DNA from 2 places in the Stenotrophomonas sp. 116085_Sma genome. Region 1 is predicted to be linked to the other one. Evidence: riboswitches for the same ligand, from Rfam matches in the RefSeq annotation. Region 1 holds a riboswitch; the other holds the start of a gene.
What was found. Region 1 has a riboswitch for cobalamin ahead of ACZK0Z_RS01515 (epoxyqueuosine reductase QueH). Riboswitches for the same ligand answer to the same signal wherever they lie in the genome.

Region 2: another riboswitch for cobalamin. It lies ahead of btuB (TonB-dependent vitamin B12 receptor); the one in region 1 lies ahead of ACZK0Z_RS01515 (epoxyqueuosine reductase QueH).

What each region holds. Positions count from the first base shown of each region.
Region 1 covers NZ_CM151057.1:342,730-347,076, reverse strand. Annotated here, with positions in the region: gene ACZK0Z_RS01525 (bifunctional nicotinamide-nucleotide adenylyltransferase/Nudix hydroxylase) at 1-413, shown strand, start outside; gene ACZK0Z_RS01520 (nicotinate phosphoribosyltransferase) at 478-1,887, shown strand; cobalamin riboswitch at 1,983-2,176, shown strand; gene ACZK0Z_RS01515 (epoxyqueuosine reductase QueH) at 2,333-3,004, shown strand; gene pncA (bifunctional nicotinamidase/pyrazinamidase) at 3,061-3,687, shown strand; gene purU (formyltetrahydrofolate deformylase) at 3,786-4,347, opposite strand, start outside.
Region 2 covers NZ_CM151057.1:627,715-632,061, reverse strand. Annotated here, with positions in the region: gene bioD (dethiobiotin synthase) at 1-370, opposite strand, end outside; gene ACZK0Z_RS02875 (GAF domain-containing protein) at 439-921, shown strand; gene ACZK0Z_RS02870 (TfoX/Sxy family protein) at 918-1,280, shown strand; gene ACZK0Z_RS02865 (histidine phosphatase family protein) at 1,370-1,948, opposite strand; cobalamin riboswitch at 2,092-2,314, shown strand; gene btuB (TonB-dependent vitamin B12 receptor) at 2,430-4,274, shown strand.

The DNA of each region.
Region 1 (4,347 bases):
CCACCGATGCGGTGGTGGTGCATTCGGGCCACGTGCTGCTGGTGCGCCGCCGCTCGGAACCCGGCAAGGGGCTGTGGGCATTGCCCGGCGGTTTCGTCGGCCAGGAACAGAGCCTGCTCGACAGCTGCCTGCGCGAACTGCGCGAGGAAACCCGGCTGAAGATCCCGCTGCCGGTGCTGAAGGGGTCACTGAAGGGCCAGCAGGTCTTCGACCACCCCGACCGCAGCCAGCGCGGCCGCACCATCACCCACGGTTTCCACTTCGAATTCCCCGCCGGCGAGCTGCCGCCGGTGCGCGGCGGCGATGACGCCGACAAGGCGCGCTGGGTACCGGTAAGTGAAGCCCTGGACATGGGCCCGCAGCTGTTCGAAGACCACCTGCACATCCTGGAGTATTTCCTCGGCCGCGGCTGACAGGCCCGGCCTCCCCACTGGCGGATAGACCGCCGGTGCCACCCGACGCGAAGGAGCTTCCGTCATGCACTACCTCGATAATCTTCTCCTCAACACCGACAGCTACAAGGCCAGCCACTGGCTGCAGTACCCCCCGGGTACCGATGCCACGTTCTTCTACGTCGAATCGCGTGGCGGCCTGCACGATCGCACGGTGTTCTTCGGCCTGCAGGCGATCCTCAAGGACGCACTGGCACGGCCGGTCACCCACGCCGACATCGACGACGCTGCTGCGGTGTTCGCCGCGCATGGCGAACCGTTCAACGAGACCGGCTGGCGCGATATCGTCGACCGGCTTGGCGGCCACCTGCCGGTACGCATCCGTGCCGTGCCCGAGGGCAGCGTGGTGCCCACCCACCAGGCACTGATGACGATCGAGTCGACCGATCCGGCCGCGTTCTGGGTGCCGTCGTACCTGGAAACGCTGCTGCTGCGGGTGTGGTATCCGGTCACCGTGGCCACCATCAGCTGGCACGCACGGCAGACGATTGCCGCGTTCCTGCAGCAGACCAGCGACGATCCGCAGGGGCAGCTGCCGTTCAAGCTGCACGACTTCGGCGCGCGCGGTGTATCGAGCCTGGAATCGGCCGCGCTGGGCGGTGCCGCGCACCTGGTCAACTTCCTCGGCACCGATACCGTATCGGCCCTGTGCCTGGCCCGCGCGCACTATCACGCGCCGATGGCCGGCTATTCGATTCCCGCCGCCGAGCACAGCACCATCACCAGCTGGGGCCGCGAGCGTGAAGTGGACGCCTACCGCAACATGCTGCGCCAGTTCGGCAAGCCCGGTGCGATCGTGGCGGTCGTGTCGGACAGCTATGACATCTACCGCGCGATCAGCGAGCACTGGGGTACCACCCTGCGCGATGCAGTGATCGCCTCGGGCGCCACCCTGGTCATCCGTCCCGACTCGGGCGACCCGGTGGAGGTGGTGGCCGAAAGTCTGCGCCGGCTGGATGAAGCGTTCGGCCACGTGATCAACGGCAAGGGCTATCGCGTGCTCAACCACGTGCGGGTGATCCAGGGCGATGGCATCAACCCGGATATGATCCGCGCCATCCTGCAACGCATCACCTACGATGGCTACGCCGCCGACAACATAGCCTTCGGCATGGGCGGCGCCCTGCTGCAGCGACTGGACCGCGACACGCAGAAGTTCGCGCTGAAATGCTCGGCGGCACGGGTCGACGGTGAGTGGGTCGATGTATACAAGGATCCGGTCACCGATGCCGGCAAGACCAGCAAGCGTGGCCGCATGCGCCTGCTGCGCCGCCTGGGTGACGGCAGCCTGCATACGGTGCCACTGCCGGCCAACGGCGACGACACCCTGCCGGTCGGCTTCGAGGACGCGATGGTGACCGTGTGGGAGAACGGGCACCTGCTGCACGACCAGCGGCTGGACGACATCCGCGCGCGGGCTGCGGTGGGACGTTGAAGGTACGTCCCGCCCGGGGTCGGATCCCGTTGCAGCGCAACGGGCTCTGCCCCCTTGACCCTGGCCAGCAACCCGTCCACCGTGGGCGCGCCGAAGGTATCCCTCCAGGCGTTCACGCGCGGGGAGGGATTTAAACGGGAATCCGGTGAAGGCGCCTCACGCGCCCATTCCGGAGCTGCCCCGCAGCGGTGAATGGAAACGAATCCTGCCAACAGCACTGGGCTCACGCCTGGGAAGCGGCAGGGAGTAGGTGGGCTGCGGCCCGTGTCCATCAGCCCGAATACCGGCCCCGGCCGGGGGACACGACCGTCCCCTGATTCGACCTGGACTCTCCGCGGGGAGGGTGCCGGGGCCGTCGTCGTCCTGCGCGCGCAGGCGGTGTGGCCGCGCGCGTCCTGTTCACGGTATCCGGCCAGCCCACTTCCACGCCCTGACGCACCCGACGATGACCGAGTTCCAACGCCCCGCCCTGACCCTGCCCGCCGACGGCAAGCGCCTGCTGCTGCATTCGTGCTGCGCACCCTGCTCCGGCGAAGTGATGGAGGCGATCACCGCCTCCGGGATCGACTACGCGATCTTCTTCTACAACCCCAACATCCACCCGGTGAAGGAATACGAGCTGCGCAAGCAGGAGAACATCCGCTTCGCCGAGAAGCACGGCATTCCGTTCATCGACTGCGACTACGACACCGACAACTGGTTCAGCCGTGCGCGCGGCATGGAGAACGAACCCGAGCGCGGCATCCGCTGCACGATGTGCTTCGACATGCGTTTCGAGCGCACCGCCCTGTACGCGCACGAACACGGTTACGACACCATCAGTTCTTCGCTGGGCATCTCGCGCTGGAAGAACATGGCGCAGATCAACGACTGCGGCATCCGTGCCGCGTCGCGCTATGAAGGCCTGCAGTACTGGGACTACAACTGGCGCAAGGGCGGCGGCGCCAGCCGCATGATCGAGATCAGCAAGCGCGAGCAGTTCTACCAGCAGGAGTACTGCGGCTGCGTGTATTCGCTGCGCGATGCCAACCGCCATCGCCGCGAGAACGGCCGCGAACGGATCAAGATCGGCCTGCTGTACTACGGGCAGGACGCTGGGACGCCGCAGGGCGATTGACCTGTGCCGCCGGGGCGGCCACGCTGGTCGCCCCTTTGCGTTGTAGTGGATCTGCCATGACCGCCCTGCCCGCCGACGTCGCCCTGCTGGTGATCGACCTGCAGCCGGACTTCATGCCCGGTGGCGCGCTGGCCTGCGACCAGGGCGATGCCCTGGTGGCACCCATTGCAGGGCTGCTGGCGCAGCGCCGCTATCGCACGGTGGTGGCCACCCAGGACTGGCACCCCGCCGATCACGCCTCATTTGCCAGCCAGCACCCCGGCAAGCGTCCGTTTGAGACCATCCTGCTGCACGCACAGCCACAGACCCTGTGGCCCGACCATTGCGTGCAGGGCAGCGACGGCGCCGCGCTGCATCCGGGCGTGGACTGGACTGTGGCTGATCTGATCCTGCGCAAGGGCACGCGCCAACAGGTGGACTCGTACAGCGCCTTCCGCGAGAACCACGGTCCCGATGGCGAGCGCCCGGCGACCGGCCTGGCCGGCTGGCTGCACGAGCGCCGCATCCGCGAAGTGCACATGTGCGGCCTGGCCCGCGACTACTGCGTGCTGTGGAGCGCGCAGGACGCGGTGAAGTCTGGCTTCCGGGTGAAGTTCCTGTGGGAGCTGACCCGACCGGTGACCGACGCCAACGATGCGATGGTGCGCGAGGCGCTGGGCAAAGCAGGGATCGCGATCATCTGAGTTGCCCTGTAGAGCCGAGCCATGCTCGGCTCATCCGTCAGATTCACGGCCTTGGGCCGAAGTGCAGCCGAGCATGGCTCGGCTCTACAGAAAGGCCCCTACCGGAATACGACGGTGCGATGCCCGTTGAGCAGGATGCGGTGCTCCACATGGCGGCGAACCGCGCGTGCCAGTACCAGCGATTCGGTATCGCTGCCCAGCCGCACCAGCTCGCGCGGTGCCATCGCGTGGTCCACGCGGGCCACGTCCTGTTCGATGATCGGGCCTTCGTCCAGATCCTCGGTGACGTAGTGCGCGGTGGCACCGATGATCTTGACCCCGCGCGCGTGCGCCTGGTGATACGGCTGCGCGCCCTTGAAGCTGGGCAGGAAGCTGTGGTGGATGTTGATCGCACGGCCGGCCAGTGCGCGGCACAGCGTGGGCGACAGGATCTGCATGTAGCGCGCCAGCACCACCAGGTCGATGCGCTCGTGCTCGACGAGATCGATGATCTGCTGTTCCTGCACCGCGCGCGTTTCGGCGGTCACCGGCAGGTGGTGGAACGGCACCTGGTAGGACGCGGCCAGCGGCGCGAAGTCGGCGTGGTTGGACGCTACTGCCGCGATGTCCACCTTCAGCTGGCCACTGTGGGCGCGGAACAGCAGATCGTTGAGGCAGTGG
Region 2 (4,347 bases), 280 kb from region 1:
CACCCTCCACCACCACGACATCGGCCTGCGCACGCAGTCGTTCGAACGCAGCCACGATCGGCGCCAACTCCACCTGCACGCCATCCTCGGCAGCGGCCAGCTCCGGTGCCAACGGCTGCCGCAGCGCATAGGGGTTCAGGTCCGCGTAGTCCGGCACCGGCCAGCTGGCCGCCTGCAGCGCCAGCGCGTCCTCGTTGCGCAGGCCCTGCCCCAGGTCCTCACTGCCGCTGGCCACCGGCTTCATCCCGACCGCGCGCAGGCCGCGCCGGCGCAACGCATGCAGCAGGGCGGTACTGGTGGCGGTCTTGCCGATCCCGGTATCGGTGCCGGTGACGAACAGGGCGGGCGGCAGCGTGGCGGGCAACGGCATCGAAGGGCTCCAACAGGGCAACAGTGTGTGCATTATCGCCGGCCCGGCGCGCTTGCTAGACTGCAACCATGTTCGCCAATGCCTCGCTCACCGGCAGCAAGCCGGAACAATACGCCCAGCTGCTGGAACAGGCCCGAGGCCTGGTCTACGGCGAGTCCGACCGCATCGCCAACGCGGCCAACCTCTCTGCACTGGTCTACCACGCCCTGCCCGACCTGAACTGGGTGGGCTTCTACCTGTACGACGGCAAGGAACTGGTGGTCGGCCCGTTCCAGGGCCTGCCGGCCTGCGTACGCATCCCGCTGGACAAGGGCGTGTGCGGTGCCGCCGCCAGCCAGCGCGTGACCCAGCGCGTGGAGGACGTCGATGCCTTCCCCGGCCATATCGCCTGCGATTCGGCCTCGCGCTCGGAACTGGTGGTGCCGCTGCTGCGTGGTGATGAACTGATCGGCGTGTTCGACATCGACAGCCCGAAGGTCGGCCGCTTCGACGCCGAGGATCAGGCCGGGCTGGAAGCCATCGCCCGCGTGTTCGTCGAGGCGTTGGGATGAGCGCACCGAAGCTGCGCAACATCGGCCCGAAAAGTGCGGCGTGGCTGCGCCAGGTCGGCCTGCGCAGCCGCGACGACCTGGTCGCGATCGGAGCCGTCGGCGCCTTCGTCAAGGTCAAGCGCGCTGGCTTCAAGCCCAGCCTGAACCTGCTTTACTCGCTGGAAGGCGCGTTGCTGGACTGCCATTGGCAGGAGCTGAGCGAGCCACAGCGCGAGGCACTGGTGCAGGATTACGAAGCGCGCATCGCTGCGCATCCGCTGAAGGCAGCCGGCCCGGCCTCGGGCCCGGTGCATGAGCAGCGCTTCGATGCCGATGATGACGCTGAGGACAGCCTGACCCAAGGCGCGGACGAGGATTGAGCCGCGCCCTTCTGTAGAGCCGGGCCCCCGCTCGGCTGGCCTTTCTGATCGAAGTGCAGCCGAGCATGGCTCGGCTCTACAAGAGCAGATCAGGGCTGCTGCAGCTCCAGCAGCTCGCCCACCAGTCCGACCTCGCCACGCTCCAGCCACACCCGCAGGCGGGTGCCGTGGTCGATTCGCAAGGCCCAGCACAGCGACATCGGCAGGCCGCAGACCTGCGACAGCACCATGCGCAACGGGCCACCATGGCTGACCACCAGCGTCGGCACCGGGTCATCGTCATCAAGCAGGCGATCCAGCGCGCGCGCGATGCGCCGCTCGAAATGTCCCCAGCTCTCGCCGTTCGGCGGCGGGAACGCATGCGGATCGGCGTGGAAGGCCGCCAGTGCGTCCTCCGGCAGATCGAACAGCGACTGCCCGTCCCAATCGCCGAAATCCAGCTCTTCCCATTCCTCATCCGCTTCCACATCCAGCCCGCGCGGCGTGGCCAGCGCCATGGCGGTGTGCAGCGCGCGCAACCGCGGCGAGCTGATCACCCGCTCCCAGGGCTGCGCGGCATAGGCCTCGATCAGTTCCTGCGGCAGGCCGGCCAGCTGCGGTGGGTCGCTGCGGCCATCAAGGTATTCATCACGGCCATTGCCGGCATGGCGGACCAGGTCGAGGATCATGCGTGCGTCCCGGACGGGCGACACAGGTACAGCGGAAAACGGGCGGACATCGGCAACGGCACCACGGGATCGAGCAACCATTCTAAAGGCACGGCCGAGGCAGTCGAGCAGGCGTAACGCAACGGGAGTGCCTGCGATGCCGTAGACTGCGCCCACTTCCAGGTGACCTGCGGCCATGGCCGGCAGGTTGAAACGGGAAGCCGGTGACGCGTGATTCCACGCCAGGCCGGCGCTGCCCCCGCAACGGTAAGCACGTCAGTTCCAGGCAACAACGCCACTGTGCCACGGGCATGGGAAGGCGCCTGGACGGTGGCCTCGCGCCACCCGGCGGCAAGCCCGGAGACCGGCCCGGAAGCCTCAGGTCGCGATGCGGTGGGCATGGCGCTGGATGACCGCAGCGTGCGCTGCGGCGTCGGCGCATGCCTGCCTTCGCGGCTCCTCCCCTTCGCCACGCGGGCGTGCGTGGCACCTGGAGTCCCCCATGAAGCTGCAGTCCCGAATGCTGTCCCTGGCCGTGCTGGCCGCCCTGCCCGCGCTGGCCCAGGCCGCCGATGACACCACTGCGCTCGACCAGATCCTGGTCACCGCCACCCGTACCCCGATTGCCCTGCAGGACAGCATCGCGCCGGCACAGGTGATCGATCGCGCGCAGATCGAATCCAGCCAGGCCACCTCGCTGCAGGAACTGCTGCGCGGCCGCGCCGGCATCAACCTCACCAATGCCGGCGGGCTCGGCAAGCAGAGCTCTCTGTTCCTGCGCGGCACCAACTCGGGCCACACCGTGGTGCTGGTCGATGGCGTGCGCATCAACAGCGCCGACCTCGGCCTGGCCATGTACCAGGACCTGCCGCTGGCGCAGATCGAGCGCGTGGAAATCGTGCGTGGCCCGCAGTCGAGCCTGTACGGCGCTGACGCCATTGGTGGCGTGATCCAGATCTTCACCCGCCGCAACCAGGGCGACTTCGCCCCGCATTTCCAGCTTGGCGGCGGCAGCAACGGCCTGCGTGAAGCCAGCGGTGGCATCGGTGGCGGCACCGAACGCGGCTGGTTCGGCGCCGATATCGCCTACCAGCACTCCGATGGCATCGATGCCTGCCGCGGTTCTTCCTCGGTGTTCACTGCCGGCTGCTTTGCCGACGAACACGACCGCGACGGCTACCGCAACCTGTCCAAGAGCCTGCGCGGCGGCTACAGCTTCAACGACCAGTGGAACGTGGAAGGCAGCGCACTGCGCGCCGACGGCAAGAACCATTACGACGGTTACTACAACTATTCGGAAACCCGCCAGCAGGTGCTGGCCGGCAAGGTGCGCTACACCCCGTCCGAGCGCCTGGCATTCACCGCCAACGTCGGCCGCAGCGACAACGAGTCGGACAACCTCGGTGATTCCGGCGCGCGTGGCAACGCGCAGACCCACCGCGACAGCGCCTCGCTGCAGGGCGACTTCGGCGTGGCCGAGGGCCAGCTGCTGAGCGCAGGCGTGGACTGGAGCGAAGACAACCTGGATGGCAGCAGCGCGGGTTACCTCGTCGACAGCCGCCGCAACACCGGCGTATTCGTGCAGTACCAGGGCCGCTTCGGCCGCCACCAGCTGCAGGCCAGCGCGCGCAACGACGACAACCAGCAGTTCGGCAACCACGCCACCGGCAGCGTTGGCTGGGCGATGGAACTGGGCCATGGCCTGCGCGTCAATGCCAGCTACGGCACCGCGTTCAAGGCACCGACCTTCAGCGATCTGTACGACCCGTGGAGCGGCGTGCCGACGTTGAAACCGGAGAAGTCCAAGAGTGCCAACCTGGGTGTTTCGCAGCAGGGCCAGGGCTGGCATTGGGGCCTGGACGTGTATGAAACCCGCATCGATGATCTGATCACCTACGATGCGCTCACGATGAAGATGCAGCAGGTGGAGAAGGCCCGCATCCGCGGTGCCGAACTGACCGGTGGCGTGCTGCTGGCCGGCTTCGATATCAACGCACAGCTGAGCTACACCGACCCGCGCAACCGCACCGGCGGCAGCACCCAGTTCGACAACTGGCTGCCTCGCCGCGCGCAGCAGACCGCGCGCCTGGACATCGACCGCCGCTTCGGCAACCTCCGCGCCGGCCTGACCGTGCAAGGTGCCGGCAAGCGCTATGACAACGCCAGCAACTCGGTGAAGGTCGGCGGCTACGGCACCCTGGATCTGCGTGCCGAGTACGCGCTGACGCCGTCGTGGTCGCTGCTGGCGCGTGCCGCCAACGTGTTCGACCGCAGGTATGAGACGGTGGCGTGGTTCAACCAGCCGGGCCGTGAGTACCAGTTGAGCGTGCGTTACCAGCCGAAGTGAAAGGAGGCGCCGGGCATTGCCCTGCGCTTCTCTGTAGAGCCGAGCCCATGCTCGGCTCAGGCAGCAAAGCAGC